Regions from separate parts of the Monashia sp. HAY1-5C genome, predicted to be linked through region 2. Evidence: riboswitches for the same ligand, from Rfam matches in the RefSeq annotation. Region 2 holds a riboswitch; each other region holds the start of a gene.
The links. A riboswitch is a leader RNA that binds a small molecule or an ion and turns the genes downstream of it on or off. The one in region 2 is predicted to bind S-adenosylmethionine.
Positions count from the first base shown of each region.

Region 1: another riboswitch for S-adenosylmethionine. It lies ahead of metX (homoserine O-acetyltransferase MetX); the one in region 2 lies ahead of ACR9ZK_RS04880 (bifunctional o-acetylhomoserine/o-acetylserine sulfhydrylase).
Region 3: another riboswitch for S-adenosylmethionine. It lies ahead of ACR9ZK_RS11170 (aminotransferase class V-fold PLP-dependent enzyme); the one in region 2 lies ahead of ACR9ZK_RS04880 (bifunctional o-acetylhomoserine/o-acetylserine sulfhydrylase).

Region 1 is NZ_JBPGXG010000003.1:50,826-57,192, forward strand. It holds gene ACR9ZK_RS00985 (RNA polymerase sigma factor) at 30-1,754, opposite strand; gene ACR9ZK_RS00990 (universal stress protein) at 2,024-2,422, opposite strand; gene metX (homoserine O-acetyltransferase MetX) at 2,547-3,782, opposite strand; SAM riboswitch class IV at 3,800-3,914, opposite strand; gene ACR9ZK_RS01000 (DUF4192 domain-containing protein) at 3,988-5,175, opposite strand; gene ACR9ZK_RS01005 (YkvA family protein) at 5,277-6,026, opposite strand; gene ACR9ZK_RS01010 (EcsC family protein) at 6,163-6,367, opposite strand, start outside.
Region 2 is NZ_JBPGXG010000019.1:13,199-19,565, forward strand. It holds gene ACR9ZK_RS04875 (acyl-CoA dehydrogenase family protein) at 9-1,175, opposite strand; SAM riboswitch class IV at 1,380-1,498, shown strand; gene ACR9ZK_RS04880 (bifunctional o-acetylhomoserine/o-acetylserine sulfhydrylase) at 1,554-2,900, shown strand; gene ACR9ZK_RS04885 (LD-carboxypeptidase) at 2,955-3,998, shown strand; gene ACR9ZK_RS04890 (Na+/H+ antiporter) at 4,021-5,907, opposite strand; gene ACR9ZK_RS04895 (DegT/DnrJ/EryC1/StrS family aminotransferase) at 5,975-6,367, opposite strand, start outside.
Region 3 is NZ_JBPGXG010000062.1:1,003-7,369, forward strand. It holds gene ACR9ZK_RS11160 (ribonuclease J) at 1-707, shown strand, start outside; gene ACR9ZK_RS11165 (endonuclease/exonuclease/phosphatase family protein) at 714-1,820, shown strand; gene ACR9ZK_RS11170 (aminotransferase class V-fold PLP-dependent enzyme) at 2,002-3,390, opposite strand; SAM riboswitch class IV at 3,430-3,553, opposite strand; gene ACR9ZK_RS11175 (FtsK/SpoIIIE family DNA translocase) at 3,719-6,367, shown strand, end outside.

The DNA.
Region 1 (6,367 bases), on a different contig from region 2:
GCGTAAACGCCGTCAGGGGCCGTTGTGGATCAGTCGAGGTAGTCGCGCAGGACCTGCGAACGGCTCGGGTGACGCAGCTTGCTCATCGTCTTGGACTCGATCTGGCGGATCCGCTCGCGCGTGACGCCGTAGACCTTGCCGATCTCGTCGAGCGTCTTCGGCTGGCCGTCGGTCAGGCCGAAGCGCATGGAGACGACCCCCGCCTCGCGCTCGGAGAGCGTGTCGAGGACCGAGTGCAGCTGCTCCTGCAGGAGCGTGAAGCTGACGGCGTCCGCGGGCACGATCGCCTCGGAGTCCTCGATGAGGTCACCGAACTCGCTGTCGCCGTCCTCGCCGAGCGGGGTGTGCAGCGAGATGGGCTCGCGGCCGTACTTCTGGACCTCGACGACCTTCTCGGGCGTCATGTCGAGCTCCTTGGCCAACTCCTCCGGGGTGGGCTCGCGGCCGAGGTCCTGGAGCATCTGTCGCTGGACACGGGCCAGCTTGTTGATGACCTCGACCATGTGCACCGGGATGCGGATGGTGCGGGCCTGGTCGGCCATCGCACGGGTGATGGCCTGACGGATCCACCACGTCGCGTACGTCGAGAACTTGTAGCCCTTCGTGTAGTCGAACTTCTCGACCGCGCGGATCAGGCCGAGGTTGCCCTCCTGGATGAGGTCGAGGAAGAGCATGCCGCGACCGGTGTAGCGCTTCGCGAGCGACACGACGAGACGCAAGTTGGCCTCGAGGAGGTGGTTCTTGGCCTTCTTGCCGTCCTGGGCGATCCACCACAGCTCGCGCTTGAGCTTCATGTCGATCTTGTCGCCGGAGTTGAGCTTCTCCTCGGCGAACAGGCCGGCCTCGATGCGCTTGGCGAGCTCGACCTCCTGCTCGGCGTTGAGGAGGGCGACCTTGCCGATCTGCTTGAGGTAGTCCTTGACGGGGTCGGCGGTGGCACCGGCGGTGACGACCTGCTGCGCGGGGGCATCGTCCTCGTCGTCGTCGCGGATGACGAACCCGGACTCCTCGGCCTCCTCGGCGGGAGCGGCGGCGTCCGTGGCGACCGGGACCGTGTCGTCGTCGCCCTCCTCGGTGTCCTCTGCCGCGGGCGACTCGTCGGTCTCGTCGCTGTCGTCGTCGTCGGTGACCTCGACGTCGACGAGCTCGCTCTCGTCGGCGTCCTCGGGTTCGGCGTCATCGTCCTCGAGCTCGTCCGAGTCCCCGGCGACCTCGGCGGCAGCCACCTTCTTCGGGGCGGTCTTGCCGGCGGCCTTCTTGGCGGCGGCCTTCTTCGCGGCCGGCTTGGCGGCGGCCTTGGCGACGCCGGCGTTCGTGGCGGCCTTCTTGGCCGGCGCCTTGCGCGCCGCCGCGCCCTCGGCCTCGGCGGCGGCCTCGGCCTCGCCGGCCTTCGTCGCGGGGGTGGCCTTCCTGGCGGTCGTCTTGGCGGTCGTCGTCCTCTTGGCGGTCGTCGTCGCAGCAGCGGTGGTGGAACGTGCGGTGGCCACAGTGCCTCCCTTGGTCCCGGATCGGGTTCGCTTCTTCGTGTCGGTGTGCGGCGCGTCGACGACGATCTCGATGTCGTGGGCCTCGAGGGTGACGAGGACCGGCTTCATCTGCTTCAGGTCGAGGGCTGCCTCAGCCTGCGCTCGTGCGATCTCGGTGCCGGTGATGCTTCCGTTGGTGCTGCCCTTGACCAGGAGCTGCATGATCGCCTCGTGCTGGAACACCTTGGGCAGGGTCTTCGGGGGTCCAGCGGGTGTTGCCTTCGGCACGGATGCAGTCGCCTTTCATCGCGGGTCTCGTGTGGTGCGGGCCGACGTGAGCACGCGGGCATGCCACATCACAACGAGCGAGAACGGGGGTTCGTGCCGGACGAGCGTGGCCTGTCGGAGTCGGGTCCCCTCGGACGATCTCGCTGTGTGCCTCTTGCGATCCGGTACTCGGACATTATAAAACGCGCAACGGCGTGCGAGCGAACGGATCGGGCCGCGCGGTGGTGCCGACCCGGTGTGACACGACCCCGCCGGCGGGCGGGGCGGGCTCAGCCGGCCTTGACGGCGAGCACCGGGCAGGACGCGTCGAGCAGGATGCGCTGGGCGTTGGAGCCGAGGATGAGCTTGCCGACGGGGCTGCGGCGACGCAGTCCGATGACGATGAAGTCGGCGTTCTCCGCCTCCGCGACGCTGATGAGGTCCTCGGCCGGGTCGTTGCCCCGTACCAGCTGGCGCACCTCGTGCTCCAGGCCCTTGTCCTCGAGCACGGTCGTGACCCGCTCGAGCTCGGCCTCGAACGCACTGGCCTCGTCGGCGTCGAAGTCCTTCCCACCCCGGTGGGAGCTGATGACGACGAGCTTGGTCCCCCTGAGGACGCACTCCTCGGCGGCTCGCTTGAGCGCCGCGCGTCCCTCCTTGGTGGCGACGTATCCGACGACGATGGCCACTTCGCGGACCTCCTTGTACGGCAACAACCGGGTGGTCGCACCGTACCCGAAAAGGTGGCCGCGGGCACCGGCACGCGCGCTCGGACGGATCGCGTTGCGCGCCGGGCCTGCCGAGGCGTCGGGGTCAGCGCGGACGCGCGAGGGCCTCGCGGACCACCGAGCCGACCTGCTCCTCCTCGATGAGGAAGCCGTCGTGTCCGTAGGCGGAGGTGATCGAGACGCGCGTCGAGACGGGGAGAGCCGCATGCAGCTCGTCCGACAGCCGCGGGGGGTACAGCCGGTCGGTGTCGACGGACACCACGGTGCAGTCGGCCGTGACGCGGGCCAGCGCCGCCTCGATGCCGCCGCGGTCGCGGCCGACGTCGTGGGAGTTCATCGCCTCGGTGAGCACGACGTAGGAGTTCGCGTCGAAACGGCGAGCGAGCTTGCCGGCGTGGTGGTCCAGGTAGGACTCGACGGCGAAACGCCCTCTGCCGGCGGCGCGTTCGCTGAGGCTGAACGGGTCCTCGCCGAGCTGGGCCTGACGGCCGAACCGGTCGTCGAGCTCGGTCTCGGTGCGGTAGGTCACGTGCGCGATGCGCCGGGCGAGGCCCAGGCCGGTGTCGGGACGCTGGTCCGTGTCGTAGTAGTCGCCGCCGGCGTAGTGGGGGTCGCTGCGGATGGCGAGCAGCTGCGGCTGGCACCAGGCGATCTGCTCGGCCGTGGCGTAGGGCGTGGAGGCGAGCACGACACAGCGGTCGACGTCGTCGGGGTGGCTGACGGCCCACTCGAGGGCGCGCATGCCGCCCATCGAACCTCCGACGACCGCGGCAAGCCGCGTGATGCCGAGCTCGGTCAGCAGCGCCCGCTCGGCGGCGACCTGGTCGCGCACGGTCACGTACGGGAAGCGGCTGCCCCAGGGGCGCCCGTCGGGGGCGGGGCTCGCCGGCCCGGTCGAGCCCTGGCAGCCGCCGAGGACGTTGGCGGCGACGACGAACCAGTCCTCGGGGTCCACGGCCTGCCCGGGGCCGATGAGGCTGTTCCACCAGCCGGGCGACGGGTGGCCCTCGCCCGCCTCACCGACGACGTGGCTGTCGCCGGTGAGGGCGTGCTCGACGAGGACGACGTTGTCGCGGGCCTCGTTGAGCCGGCCCCACGTCTCGTAGGCGATCCGGACCTCGGGAAGGACGCCCCCGCGCTCGAGCTCGAGGTCACCGACGTCGACGAATTGCCGCCTGCCGACGGGGTCCCCCTCGCGCCAGACGCCGTCGCCGCGTCGGTCGGCCGAGACGTCGGGACGAACGGGCTGCGAGCCGTCGACACCCTGCTGGCGTCGGGCCGGACGGCGCGTGACCTGGCCGGACCGGTGGGTCACAGTCATTCTGGCTGCTCCTCGGGTGTGCGCGCTTGCCGCAGTCCCGTGCCGGTGCGGCCTGGTCCTCACCCGGGGCACCCCACCGCGAAGGAGGGTTGCCGGCCAGCGAGCCGGGGCTTGGCGCTGGCGCTCATGACCTGCCACCACCATACGCGACCGCGTCTCGAGGCGTGGCCCTCGGGTCCACGGGCTGGACGGCCTGGAGGGCAGTTCAGGCGCAGCTGCGGGGACGCAGGCCCCGGTCGAGGGACTGCCGCACGAGCTGTGCCAGCCGGTACCGCGGGTCGACCTCGAGGGCACGGTCCACGGCGACGGAGGCGTGGGCGCCGTCGCCGAGCCACCAGGCGTACGCGGCCACCACCGCCAGGACCGGTGCCGCACACGCGGCGGGGGTCGCCCGGCACAGCTCTTCGAGGCGCGCCAGGCGCACTCGCTCGGTCACCGCGCGGTCCCACCCGCCGCTCCCCTCCAGCATCTCGTCGATGTCCTCCTCGATGTCCTCGTCGATGTCCTGCTCGATGTCCTCCTCGATCTCCCCGTCCACGACCTCCCTCACGTCCCGCAGCATGCTCTCGTGGGAGGACGTGTCGGCCTCGAGTGCGCGGCGCAACCGGCTGACGAGGTCGCGCGGGCAGGCCTCCAGGGAGAGGGTCCCGGGGCACAGCCACGCGACGAGCAGGTCGCGCAGGCGGACGTCGACGAGCGGGCCGAGCAGCGCGGCCAGCGTCGTCGGCGTCGGCTCGGTGCCGAGCCCGCGGCGCACGAGGCGGACCCACGCCCCCAGTGCCTCGTCGACGAGGGCAGCGCGCGCCCGGCGGTCGGCAACGCCGGTGCCGACATCCGAGGGGGCGTACCGCTCGGCCCACGCCTCGACCGCGGCGAGCCGGTCGTCGTGACGCGGGTCCTGCGTCGGCAGGGGCTCGACGAGCGCTGCGAGCTGCTGGCGCGTGCCCAGCACGACGGTGCCCAGGGCGACGTACTCGGCGACGGCCGGGACGTCGGCCACGTCCGGCAGGGCTCGCCCGGGCGGTGGGCAGCAGGCGCAGTCGAGCCCGAACCAGCGGCCCTCGCGCACGACGAGCCGGTCGCCCACCGGGACGAGCTCAGCCTCGAGCGCGTCGCCCAGGGCGGTGAGCAACGGTGCGGGATCCTCGTCGGCGGCGCCGCCGGCGAACCCGACGAGGACGACGCGGCTCGGCCGCTCGCGCACCAGGGCGGGCAGGACCTGCGCAGCCGCCGCGGCGGCGTCGGGTGGGGCGACGAGGTCCAGCCGGGCCACGAGCCCGAGGCGCCGGCCGTGGAAGCAGGCCACGACGACACTGCGCTCGGGCCTGAAACCGAGGTGGTAGGGCAGGACCGTCAGCAGGTCGGCCGGTCCGGACAGGGAGATCTTCGGCATGCCCGAAGGCTGCCCCCGGCCGGCGCGGAGCGGCACTCCCCCGCCGGCCGCCTGTGGACCGCGCCGCCAGGCGCGGAGGGGGTGTGGACGACGGTGCTGCGTCAGCGCTCGAGGCGCTTGCGGACCGACTCGAGCACGTAGTCGGTGGCCGCCTGGCGGACCCCCTCGGGCAGGCGTACCCCCTCGGATCGACCCGGGCCGGTCGAGCGCGGGTCGGCCGCCGGGCGCTGCGCTCCGAGGCCACCTGCGGTCGGTGCCCCCGAGGCGCCTGTCGAGCCGGTCAGCCGCCCGACGACACGGCCCGGTGCCGCAGCCCCGGTCACGTCACGGTCGCGGCGTCGACCGTCGGCGACCTGGCCGGCCCAGAGCCGGGCCTGCGCGTCGGCAGGCGTCCCCAGCGCGGTCCCCACGCGGTCGTCCGGTGCGGTCGGGGACGCCGACGCGTGCCCGGGCTGCTCGGTGCGGGTCCGCGGCGTCCGCTGGGCAACACCCGGGCGTGACGTCCCGGGCCGGTGCAGCCCCTGGCCGATCTCCCAGGCGATGAAGCGGTCGGTCTCCTCGAGGAAGGCCTTGACGACCCAGGTGAGCACCACGGCGTCGTCGGCCACCCCGATGACCGGCAGGATGGCCTCCGGCACGAGGTCCAGCGGTGACGCCACGTAGGCGACCGCCGCCGCGACGAGCGCGAGCCTGCCCAGCGACGTGCCGGCGTACGTGCGGTCGAGCGTGGCCCGCACGAGCCGCGGCACCGCCTGCACGCGCTCGCCGAGCCGGGGCGCGCCCGGGCGGGTCGAGGCGCGCACGACGGACGCGACGGTCGCGGCGAGCTTGAGCCGAGAGGCGGTCTTCATGCCGGCCCCAACGAGCGGCCGGGCAGATGGATTCCCGGGGCCGACGTCGCGTGCGCGGGGACGCCGGCGACGCGTCCGCCGGGATGGAGGACGCGTGCGCGGCCTCGGCCGGGCGTCGGGGCCGTCATCGGTGAGGTCACCGACCGAACGTCGCCACGGGCGGGAACTCCTTGGCGGCCTGCTGGCCGATCCGGCCGAGCATGTACACGTCGACACCGGCGCCGAGGACGCCACCGACGACGGGCACGGCGCGCCCGAGACGGGCGAAGGTGCCCTGACCGATGCGTCCGAGGAGGCGGAAGCCGACGGCCTTGTTGACGACCATGAGCGTCGGCGGGGGC
Region 2 (6,367 bases):
GTCGCCGGTCAGCCCTTGAGCAGCTGGCGTGCCATGACGATGCGCTGGACCTGGTTGGTGCCCTCGTAGATCTGGGTGATCTTGGCGTCGCGCATCATCCGCTCGAGCGGGAAGTCCTGGGTGTAGCCGGCTCCCCCGAGCAGCTGCACGGCGTCGGTCGTCACCTTCATCGCGACGTCCGACGCGTAGCACTTGGCCGCTGCCCCGAAGAACGAGAGGTCCTTGTCACCGCGTTCGGACTTGGCCGCCGCGACGTAGACCATCTGGCGCGCGGCCTCGAGCTCCATCGCCATGTCGGCCAGCATGAACTGGATCCCCTGGAAGTCGGCGATGTGCTTGCCGAACTGCTTGCGGTCCTTGACGTAGGCCAGCGCGACGTCGAGCGCCCCCTGGGCGATGCCGACGGCCTGCGCGCCGATGGTGACGCGCGTGTGGTCGAGGGTGCGCAGCGCGATCTTGAGGCCGTCACCGACCTGGCCGACGACGCGGTCACCGGGGATCCGGACGTCGTCGAAGTGCAGCTCGCGGGTCGGGCTGCCCTTGATGCCGAGCTTGCGCTCCTTCTCGCCGAAGGTGAACCCCGGGTCGGACTTCTCGACGACGAAGGCCGTGACGTTGCCACCCCGGGGACCGTCGGGGTCGGTGACGGCGAGGACCGTGTAGTACTCGGACACACCGGCATTCGTGATCCACGACTTCTGGCCGTTGAGCACCCAGCCGTCGCCGTCCTGCCGGGCGCGGCACTTCATGGACGCCGTGTCCGAGCCGGCCTCGCGCTCGGAGAGCCCGTACGAGAACGTCGTCCGGCCCTGGGCCAGGGGCGGGAGGTAGCGTCCCTTGAGCTCGTCGCTTCCGTCGAGGATGAGCGGGAGTGAGCCGAGCTTGTTGACGGCGGGGATGAGCGAGGCGGACGCGTCGACGCGGGCGACCTCCTCGATGACGATGCACGTCGCGAGCGCGTCGGCGCCGACGCCGTCGTACTCCTCCGGCACGTGGGGGGCGAAGAAGTCCGAGGCCACGAGGGCGTCGTGCGCCTCCTGCGGGTAGCGGGCCTCCGCGTCGACCGCCGCCGCGAAGGGCGCGATCTTGTCCTCGGCCACGGCGCGTACGGCCTCCCGCAGCGCCTCATGGTCCTCGCTGGTGCGGTACAGGTCGAAGTCGGCGTTCGTGCTCACGGCCCGATCCTACTCACGGGTTCGGATTAGTAGGACGTCCTCGTGATCGACGCCACGAGTACCGCGCCACGGCGCACTTATCCGACGCGGAAGCGGCCCCGACGCCGCCAGTACCGCGCCACGGCGCGGCTTCCGCGTGAGGTGGCCGCCACCCCTCGGACACCGGCTCCCACTCCTCGGACGCCGCTGTCTACACTGCGGGCAGGTCATGAGCGCCAGCGCCAAGCCCCGGCTCGCTGGCCGGCAACCCTCCCAACCGCGGCGGGGTGCCCCGGGTGAGGACCTGGCCCGACGTCGACAACCGGCGCGGGCAAGCGCGGAGACCCTCTCCCCGCACCGAGCCGTCGGTGCGCCGGGCCGTCGGGACGACGACCGGTCATCGACCCGAACCAGGAAGAGCAGACCACGATGACCGAGCCGAACTGGTCCTTCGAGACCAAGCAGATCCATGCCGGACAGAGCGCCGACAGTGCGACCGGTGCGCGCGCCCTGCCGATCTACCAGACGACGAGCTACGTCTTCGACGACACCGACCACGCGGCGAACCTGTTCGGGCTCAAGGAGTTCGGCAACATCTACACGCGGATCATGAACCCGACGACGGATGTCGTGGAGCAACGCATCGCCGCACTCGAGGGCGGTGTCGGGGCCCTCCTCGTCGCCTCGGGACAGTCGGCCACCACCCTGGCCCTGCTCAACATCGCCGAGGCCGGTGACCACATCGTCGCCTCGCCGAGCCTCTACGGCGGCACCGTCAACCTGCTGAGGTTCACCTTCCGCAAGCTCGGCATCGAGGTGAGCTTCGTCGAGGACCCCAGCTCGGTCGACGCGTGGCGTGCCGCCGTGCGGCCGAACACGAAGGCGTTCTTCGGCGAGACGATCGCCAACCCGAAGGCCGAGGTGCTCGACATCGAGGCGGTCGCGGCGGTCGCGCACGAGCACGGCGTCCCCCTCGTCGTGGACAACACCATCGCGACCCCGTACGTCATCCGCCCGATCGAGTGGGGCGCCGACGTCGTCGTCCACTCCGCGACGAAGTACCTCGGCGGTCACGGCACGTCCATCGCCGGCGTCATCGTCGACGCGGGCCGGTTCGACTACGGCGCCGACCCGGAGCGGTTCCCGAACTACAACACCCCCGAGGAGAGCTACCACGGCCTCGTCTTCGCCCGGGACCTCGGCGTCGGCAGCCCGCTCGGGGCCAACCTCGCCTACATCCTCAAGGCGCGTGTGCAGCTGCTGCGGGACCTCGGGCCGGCCGCGGCACCGTTCAACGCGTTCCTCATCGCCCAGGGCCTCGAGACGCTGTCGCTGCGCATCGAGCGCCACCTCGCGAACGCCACCAGGGTCGCTGCCTACCTGCAGGGTCACCCCCAGGTGGAGCGGGTCGTGTGGGCGTCGCTGCCGGACAGCCCCTCCCACGCCACGGCGCAGAAGTACGCGCCCCGTGGCGCGGGCGCGGTGCTCTCGTTCGAGATCGCCGGTGGTCTCGATGCCGGCAAGAGGTTCGTCGAGGCGCTGACCCTGCACAGCCACGTCGCGAACATCGGCGACGTGCGGTCCCTGGTCATCCACCCCGCCTCGACGACCCATTCGCAGGGCCCCGAGGAGGACCGCCTCGCGGCGGGCGTCACGCCGGGTCTCGTTCGCCTCGCCGTGGGCATCGAGCACATCGACGACATCCTCGCCGACCTCGAGCAGGGTTTCGCGGCCGCGAAGCCCTGAGCACCGGCGGAAGCCGGGGTGTGGCGGGTCGGCACGGCTGGCAGCATGTCGGCCATGCCGATCCGCTACCCCGCTCCCCTGCGTCCCGGCGACCGGGTCGGTGTCACCTCGCCGAGCTCGGGCGTCCAGGACCGCCTGTGGGGTCGGTTCACCCATGCCGTCCGGTGCCTGCGCGACCGCGGGTTCGACGTGGTGGTGGGCGAGCTCAACCACGCACCGAGTCACGTCAGCGGGCCGCGTGAGGCACGCGCGGCCGAGCTCATGTCGATGCTCACCGACCCCACGATCAGGGCCGTGGTGCCGCCCTGGGGTGGTGAGACCGGCATCGACCTGCTCGACCTGCTCGACCTGGACGCCGTCTCGTCCGCCGAGCCGACGTGGTGCGTCGGCTTCTCCGACACCTCGACGTGGCTGACCCCGCTCACCCTCACCACCGGCCTGGCCACGATCCACGGGCAGAACCTCATGGACACCCCGTACGTCCTGCCCGACGGCATCCTGCACTGGGTCGACGTCGCGTCGGCCTCAGCCGGCGAAGAGCTGGTGCAGCGCTCCCCCGGGCGGTTCCGCTCCGGCGGCTGGGACGACTACGCCGCCGACCCGACGGTCTCGCGGATGACCCTCGACGGACGCGGTACGTGGACCCGCATCGACCCGGGGCACGAGGGTGAGCCCGCGGGCTTCTCGGGGCGGCTCGTCGGTGGCTGCGTCGAGACGATCAGCTTCCTCGCCGGCAGCACCTACGGCGACACGAGCACCTTTGCCGCACGGCACGCCCCGGAGGGCCTCGTCGTCCTGCTCGACATCGCCGAGTGGCCCTCGTACGACGTCTGCCGCGCCCTTCACGCCATGCGGTTGCGCGGCTTCTTCGACGCGGCCACCGGCATCCTCGTGTCACGCACCAACGCCCCGGAGCCGGGCGGGTTCACCCAGCACGACGCCGTCAGCGACGCCCTCGGCATGCTCGGCGTGCCGATCCTGGCCGACGTCGAGTGCGGGCACGTCGCGCCGTTCCTCGCGCTCGTGCAGGGCGCCACGACGTCCGTCGAGCACGACCCGGCAGCCGGCACGCACACGGTCGTGCAGCGACTCGACTGACGACGCGCGACTCCGCGGGTGGCTAGCCGACGACCTCGTCGAGGTAGCACCAGCGCCACGTCTCACCCGGCTCGATGGAGCGGATGACCGGGTGTCCGACGTCGTGGAAGTGCGCCGTCGCGTGCTTGAACTCCGAGGAGTCGCAGCAGCCGACGTGACCGCACTGGAGGCACAGGCGCAGGTGCACCCACGTCGTGCCGGCGCGGAGGCACTCCTCGCAGCCCTCGGGCGTGCGCGGCTCGGCGCACGAGTCGGTGTCCTCCAGGTGCTCGCACGGGCTCTCGAGGGTCTCCACGGGCAACATCTCGCTCTCTGCCATTCGTTCCTGCTGGTCGTCGATGCGGTCCAGCATCGTCTCCTCGAGGTCGAGGGCCCCGAGGACGACGCGGAGCACGGTCTGGTCGGCCCGACCCTCGTCACGCAGCCGCAGCACCTCGCCGCGCTCGGCCTGCAGCATCGTCATGCGGGCACGGACGTAGCGCTCGCTCGGCGTCTCGTCGACGTCGGCGCCCCTCGGACCGAGGCGCTCCCACATCTGGTTGAGCCGGTCGTCGGCGCGGTCCCGCAGCGTCGTCCGCGTCGCGTCGTCGACGTCGGGCATCGCGTCGAGGGCCTCCAGCCCGGCCCGCGTCGCGGCCTGGAGCACGGTCGCGGCCTGGAGGGCGTCCTCACGCGGGTCGGGGCCGCGCACCCCGAGCCGACGCGCGAGGCGCGGCAGCGTCGTGCCCTGGACGATCAGCGTCCCCACCGTGACGACGACGGCGACGAGGACGAGGACGTCGCGGTGCGGCGTCTGGTCCGGGAGGAGCAGCGCGGCCGCGAGCGTCACGACGCCACGCATGCCGGCCCACGACAGCACCGCCGAGTGCGACCACGGCGACGGCGCCTCGAGGCGGAGCACGCTGGACTTGAACCACCGGAACGGGAACACCCAGACCGGCCGGGCGAGCAGGACGACGACGAGCGTGCCGAAGGCCGCGAGCGCGATGGTGCCCCACGACAGCGACGACGCGCGCACCTTCTCGACCACGTACGAGACCTGCAGGCCGATGAGGAGGAACACGGCGTTCTCGAGGAGGAACTGGATGGACCCCCAGTTGATCCGCTCGGACAGCCGTGACGCGCCGGTCTGCGACCGCGGCGACCGGTGACCGAGGACGATGCCGGCGGTGACGACGGCGATGACCCCCGACGCGTGCAGCTCCTCGGCGGGGACGTAGGCGGCGAAGGGCACCATGAACGACAGGACGGTGTCGAAGGCGGCCTCGGTCGAGAACCGCTTGCGCAGGACGAGGACGACCAGCGACACCACGAAGCCGATCGCCGCACCACCGACCGAGGCCCAGAGGAACTGTCCGACGACACCGCCGAAGGTCAGGGTCTGCGCCCGGTCGCCCGTCGCGAGACCGGCCGCGGTGAGCGCCGTGCTCAGCGCGACGAGCGCCGTCGCGTCGTTGACGAGCGACTCGCCCTCGAGGATCGTCACGAGCCGCCGCGGCAGCCCGATCTGCCGTCCGACCGCCGTGGCCGCGACCGCGTCGGGCGGGGCCACGACGGCACCGATGGCGAACGCCACGGCGAACCCGAGGCCGATCAGCTGGTGCAGGAACACCGCGACGGCGAGGGCGGTGAACAGCACCAGCCCCACCGACAGCGACACGATCGTGCCCTTGTACGTGCGGACGTCGACGAGCGAGGTCTGGATGGCGGCCGCGTAGAGCAACGGCGGCAGGATGCCGAGGAGCACCTCCTCGGGGGTCAGGGCCACCTGGGGCACGAAGGGCAGGTAGGACCCGACGATGCCGACGAGCATGAGGACGAGCGGTGCGGGCAGGCGCAGACGGTCAGCCAGCCACGCGCCGCCGAGGACGGTCGCGGCGATCGCCAGCAACCCGGTCGCGATCTCCACCGGGCCATCCTGCCAACATGCCGCCCCCTGCGCGTCATCGGACCGCCGCGTGGGCGGCCCGGGGGGCTCAGAAGAACGAGCGGACCGCCTCGATGACGCGCTCCTGGTCGGCCTCGGTCAGCTCGGTGGCACAGGGCAGCGAGACGCCGCGGGCGAAGAGCCCCGAGCCGACCCCGCCGCCGAGCACCGGCGCCGTCGCGAACGGCGGCTGCGCGTGCAGCGGTCGCCACAGCGCGCGGGCGCCGACCCCGAGCGCGTGGAGGTGTCCGAGCAGCTCGTCCCGGCCGCGGCCGTCACCCTCGGGCACGAGCACCGAGTAGAGCCAGTACGTCGCGTCGAGACCCTCGACGCGCGGCGGCAGGACGAGCGGGAGGCCGGCGAACGCCTCGTCGTACCGCGTCGCGATCCGGTGCTTGGCCGCGACGAACTCGTCGAGGCGCTCGAGCTGGGCCAGGCCCAG
Region 3 (6,367 bases), on a different contig from region 2:
GCATCGACGTGGGCCCCGGCGACACCGTGCTGCTCGCCAGCAGCCTCATCCCCGGCAACGAGAACGCCGTCTACCGCATCATCAACGGCCTCATGCGTCTCGGCGCCCACGTCGTGCACAAGGGCAACGCCAAGGTGCACGTCTCGGGCCACGCCAGCGCCGGCGAGCTGCTCTACTGCTACAACATCGTCAAGCCGCGCAACGTCATGCCGGTCCACGGCGAGTGGCGACACATGTGGGCCAACTCGCGGCTCGCGATGCAGACCGGAGTCCCCGAGGACCACGTCGTCCTCGCCGAGGACGGCGTCGTCGTCGACCTCGTGGAGGGCAAGGCGTCCGTCGTCGGCGTCGTCGACTGCGGGTACGTCTACGTCGACGGCAGCAGCGTCGGTGGGGCCGACGAGGCGCTGCTCAAGGACCGCCGGATCCTGCGCGACGAGGGCTTCATCTCCTGCATCGTCGTCATCGACTCGGCCACCGGCAAGATCGCGAGCGGCCCCCAGATCACGGCGCGCGGCTTCGTCGAGGACGACGAGATCTTCCAGCAGGTCATCCCGAAGGTCGAGCGCGCGATCGAGGAGGCCGTCGCCAACGGGGTGCGCGACGACCAGCAGCTGCAGCAGATCGTCCGGCGTGCGGTGGGTTCGTGGGTCGGCGGCAAGATCCGCCGTCGCCCGATGATCATCCCCGTCGTCCTGCAGGCCTGACGCGGCGTGGCCGAACACGTCGAGGACCCGGCGGAGGTCGCCCGCGACCCGGCGGAGGTCGCCGCCGACCCGGCGGAGGTCGCCGCCGACCCGGCGGAGGTCGCCGCCGATCCCTCGGAGGAGAGCGCCGACCCGCCGCAGGACGCTGGGTCCCGCCGGCGGTGGGAGCGTGTCGCGGACCGGGCGCTGCTGGCGGTCCTGGTGCTTCTGCTCGCCGTCGTGGCCCTGCGCGGGCTGGACTCGACGTTCTACCCGGTCGTCGTGCTCCAGACGGCGGGTCCCCTCGCCGTCGTCGCTCTCCTGCTGCTCGCGGCGGCCGCGCTCCTCCTGCGTCGCTGGTCCGTGTCGGTGCCGATCGTCGCGGTCGCGGTCGTGGGGCTCGTCGTCGCGGCCCCGGCGTGGTCCTCGAGCGTGCACGCCACGGCCGACACCGACCTGACCGTCATGTCGGCGAACCTCCATGAGGGACAAGCCAACTCGCGTCAGCTGATGGACGCCGTGCGGCTGCACTCGGTCGACGTGCTCGTCCTGGTCGAGGCGACGCCGGAGTCCGAGACCGACCTCGACGACGCCGGTGCGCGCGCATTCTTCCCGCAACGCGTCGGTCGGGCGCGCGATGGTGTCGTCGGGACGCTCGTGCTCTCGAGGTACCCCCTGAGCGAGCGTGCCGACGGCGTCAGCCCGGCCGGTGACAGCCTCCAGCCGGACGTCGACGTCACGACGCCGGCCGGCACCGTGCGGCTTCGGGCCGTGCACCCGCCGCCGCCGTTGCCCGACCGCACCGACGACTGGCACGCGGCCCTGGTCTCGCTCGCGACGTGGGTGCACGCGCAGCCGACCGACCGACCGCTCGTCCTCGCCGGCGACTTCAACGCCTCGTCGGGCCACCCGGTGTTCCGGCGGCTCGCGACCGGGCTGACCGACGCCCAGGCGGCTGCGGGCCGAGGCTGGGTGCGCACCTGGCCGTTCGAGGGGCGGCGCATCCCGCCGTACGTCGACCTGGACCATCAGCTGAGCCGCGGACTGGCCGTCGTGGACGCGGGTCAGGTCGCGGTGAACCGGACCGACCACGCCGCCGTCTGGGCGTCCTACGCCCTGCGCGCCGAGCGCTGACCCCCCGACGGACCGCCCGACCGCGCCCGACCCCGCCCGACCGCCACCGCCCGTCTCGCCGCGGGATCGCAAACACACCGAGCAGCTGCCAGGTGGTCCCTGGTATTCCCGGACCGACCTGGCAGCTGTTCGGTGTGTTGCGGGGTGACGGGGGGTCAGGGGGCGAGAGACCCGGCCCGGTTCACCAGGGGCGCTCGACCTCGACGTCGCGGGGATCCGTGCCCTCGACCGTCCACCCGGCGGCCGTCCGGGTCCACGTCCGCGACGGCCCTTCGCCCACGAGCGCGGCCACCGCCGAGACGAGACGCTCCACGCCCTCGGCCGTGCTGCCGAGCCCGACGCTGGCGCGCACCGCGGTCTGGGGACGCTCGCCCCACGGGTCCTCGAGCAGCTCGTCGACGAGCAGGTGCGCACAGAACTTGCCGTCGCGCACACCGATGCCGTGCTCGACCGAGAGCACCTGCGACACGAGCGAGGGGTCGAAGCCGGACACCGTGAAGGCGAGGACACCGACCCGGTCGTGGTCGTCGCCGAAGATCGAGAGCACCTCGACGCCCGGGACCGCCTCGAGGCCGGTGCGCAGCCGCTCGAGCAGCGCCTCCTCGTGGGCCTCGATGGCGGCGCGGTGGCGTTCGATCGTCGAACAGGCCGCCGCGAGGGCGATGGCGCCGATGACGTTGGGGCTGCCGCCCTCGTGGCGCGCCGGGCCCGTGGCCCACTCCGTGGCCGTCTCGGTGACCGTCCGGGTCGCGCCGCCGCCGGGCAGGTAGGGTGCGCCGGCGTCGAGCCAGTCACGACGCCCGGCGAGCACGCCGGCACCGAAGGGGGCGTAGGTCTTGTGGCCGGAGAAGGCCACCCAGTCGGCGTCCCACGCCGCGAGGTCGATGCGGCGGTGCGCGGACAGCTGCGCGGCGTCGACGGCGATCCGGGCGCCGTGCTCGTGGGCGAGACGGGCGAAGCGCTCCACCGGCCACACCTCACCGGTGACGTTGGACGCCGCCGTCAGCACCACGAGGCGGTGCCGGCCCGGGTGCTCGGCGAGGGCCTCGTCGAGCAGGTCGAGCGCGTCGTCGGTGCTCTGGGGGATCGGCAGGCGCACCGTGCGCGAACGACCCCAGGGCAACAGCGTCGAGTGGTGCTCGCTGCCGAATACGAAGACCACGGCGCGGCTCGGCAGGGCGTGGGCGAGCACCGACCACGAGTCGGTGGTCGTGCGGGTGAAGACGACCTGGTCGTCCTCGCGGGCGCCGACGAACCGGGCCACCTCCTCACGCGCCTGCTCGTACCAGGCGCTCGTCAGCCGCGAGGCGAAGCCGGCACCGCGGTGCACCGACGAGTACGTCTCGAGGGCGCGGTCGACGGCGTCCTTCACGGTCTGGAGGGCGGGGGTCGACGCCGCGTGGTCGAGGTTGGCGTAGGCCACCTCGCCCCGGGTCGTGGGCACGCGCAGGTCCGCGCCGACGACACGCGGCAGGGCCTCGCCCTCGGCGACGACGCGGAGGGCTCGGGTGCGGACGACCGGGGCGGGGCCGCCGCCGCAGAGGGTCGTCGTGGTGGGAAGGGCCGACATGGCAGTGCTCCTCGCGAGTCCAGGGACCCACCCGGTGCAGGTCCGCGCTTGCCGACCTCGAGGAGAAACCAGCCGAGGACGGCCTGGTCGTCACCCGGAGCACCCCACCGCGGAGGAGGGTTGCTGGCCAGCGAGCCGGGGCTTGTCGCTGACACTCTTGACCTGGCGAAGACCATAGGCGCCGGCCTGTCCGGGTGTCCACCCAGCGGGCCCACGGTGTCGGAATCTGAGACGGCACCGACTCGCGCCCGCGGCCACGGTCCGGCGAATCGGTCGTGGTGCGCGTGTGACGCGTGAGTTGAGAGGGACGCTGGCGTACGGTGCGACCATGGCGACACGTCCGTCCACCAGCCAGCGAACGAGCCCCGCGGCGGCCGCGCGCGCGAAGGGCTCGTCGTCGCGCCCGCCGGCGGCCCGCTCGACCCGTCCCGCACAGCGCAAGCCGGCCGCTGCCCGCAGGGGCCAGTCCAAGGGGCCGACGAAGACGCGGGGCGGCGGCCTGCCGTTCCCCCTCAACGCGGTGCGCAACACGTGGATGGGCGTCTCGCACCTGGCCGGTGGCGCGGTGCGCCGGGTCGGGCACAGCGCGGCCGACCTCGAGCCCGAGCACAAGCGCGACGGCATCGGCTTCGCCCTCATCGCCCTCGCCGTCGTCGTCGCGGCCCGCGAGTGGTGGGGCGTCTCGGGCACCTTCGGCCAGGTCGTCCACGCCGTCTTCGCCGGCACCTTCGGGCGGGTCGCGTACGCCGTCCCGCTCGTGCTGCTGGCCCTCGGCCTGCGGATGCTGCGCGCCCCCCAGGACGAGGCCGCGACCAACCGCATCGTCGTCGGCACGATCACCCTGACGTTCGCCGCGTGCGGCCTGTCGCACCTCGCCGACGGCATCCCCAACCCGCCCGACGGGGCCGACGGCATGCGCGCCGCCGGGGGCATCATCGGCTTCCTCGCCTCGAGCCCGCTCGCCGCGGCCGTCTCCACCTACGGGGCGACCGTCCTGCTCGTGCTCCTCGGCGTCTTCGGCCTGCTCGTCATCACGGCGACGCCGGTCAACATGGTCCCGACCCGCCTGCGCCAGCTCAAGGCGCTCGTCATCGACCGCGGCACGCATCCCCACGGGGCCGACGCCGGGGACGGGGCGGAGGCCGACGCCCCGGCGGCCGCGCTCAAGCGGGCCCGCCGCAAGCCCGTCGACCTGTCCGAGCGCGACGGCGACGAGGCGTTCCGCCAGGCGGCGCAGAAGGAGGCCGACGACGCCCCCACCAAGCGGCTGCGCCCGGGCGAGAAACGTCCGACCGCGCCCGGCCTCCTCGCACCGCGACCGAGCGGCGAGAAGGTGATCGACGCCACGGACCCGAAGACCCACGGGGCCCCCGACACGAGCAAGGTCGGACCCAAGGCCGAGCTCGTGCCGCCGCCGATGTCCGAGATGCCGTCGCGCGTCGAGCAGCTGAGCCTCGGTGGGGACATCACCTACCGCCTGCCCGACCAGGCGATGCTCAAGCCGGGGTCGCCGCACAAGACGCGCAGCGAGACGAACGACGCCGTCGTCGAGTCCCTGACGAACGTCTTCGAGCAGTTCGACATCGACGCCGCGGTCACCGGCTTCACCCGCGGCCCGACGGTGACCCGCTACGAGGTCGAGCTCGGCTCGGGCACCAAGGTCGAGCGCGTCACAGCGCTGAGCAAGAACATCGCGTACGCCGTCGCCTCGGCCGACGTGCGGATCCTCAGCCCGATCCCCGGCAAGTCGGCCATCGGCATCGAGATCCCCAACACCGACCGCGAGAACGTCGCGCTCGGCGACGTCCTGCGCAGCCAGACCGCGCGCAGCAACGAGCACCCCATGGTCATGGGCGTCGGCAAGGACGTCGAGGGCGCCTACGTCATCGCCAACCTGGCCAAGATGCCCCACCTGCTCGTGGCCGGCGCCACCGGCTCGGGCAAGTCGAGCTTCGTCAACTCGATGATCACCTCGATCCTCATGCGCTCGACGCCGGAGGAGGTCCGCCTCATCCTCGTCGACCCCAAGCGCGTGGAGCTGACCGCGTACGAAGGCATCCCGCACCTCATCACGCCGATCATCACCAACCCGAAGAAGGCCGCGGAGGCCCTCCAGTGGGTCGTCAAGGAGATGGACCAGCGCTACGACGACCTCGCGGCGTTCGGGTTCAAGCACGTCGACGACTTCAACAAGGCGGTCCGCGCCGGCAAGGTCAAGCCGCTGCCCGGCTCGGAGCGGCAGATCACCACCTACCCGTACCTGCTCGTCGTCGTCGACGAGCTCGCCGACCTCATGATGGTCGCCCCGCGCGACGTCGAGGAGTCGGTCGTGCGCATCACGCAGCTGGCGCGGGCCGCCGGCATCCACCTCGTCCTCGCCACGCAGCGCCCGTCGGTCGACGTCGTCACCGGCCTCATCAAGGCCAACGTGCCGAGCCGCATGGCCTTCGCCACGTCCTCGCTCGCGGACTCGCGCGTCGTGCTCGACCAGCCGGGCGCCGAGAAGCTCATCGGCCAGGGCGACGCCCTCTTCCTGCCGATGGGCGCGAGCAAGCCGATGCGGGTGCAGGGTGCGTGGGTCAACGAGTCGGAGATCCACGAGGTCGTCAAGTTCGTCACGACCCAGCTCAAGCCGAACTACGTCGAGGACGTCACCGTCGCGGCGCCCAAGAAGCAGATCGACGACGACATCGGCGACGACCTCGACGTCCTGCTCCAGGCTGCCGAGCTCGTCATCACGACGCAGTTCGGGTCCACCTCGATGCTGCAGCGCAAGCTGCGCGTTGGCTTCGCCAAGGCCGGCCGGCTCATGGACCTGCTCGAGTCCCGCGGCATCGTCGGCCCGAGCGAGGGGTCCAAGGCGCGCGACGTGCTCGTGCGCCCCGACGACCTGCCGCAGACGCTCGCGCTGCTGCGCGGTGAGGACGTGCCCGCTGCCGTCGCGGTCGACGACGAGGACCTCGTCCCGGAGGACGAC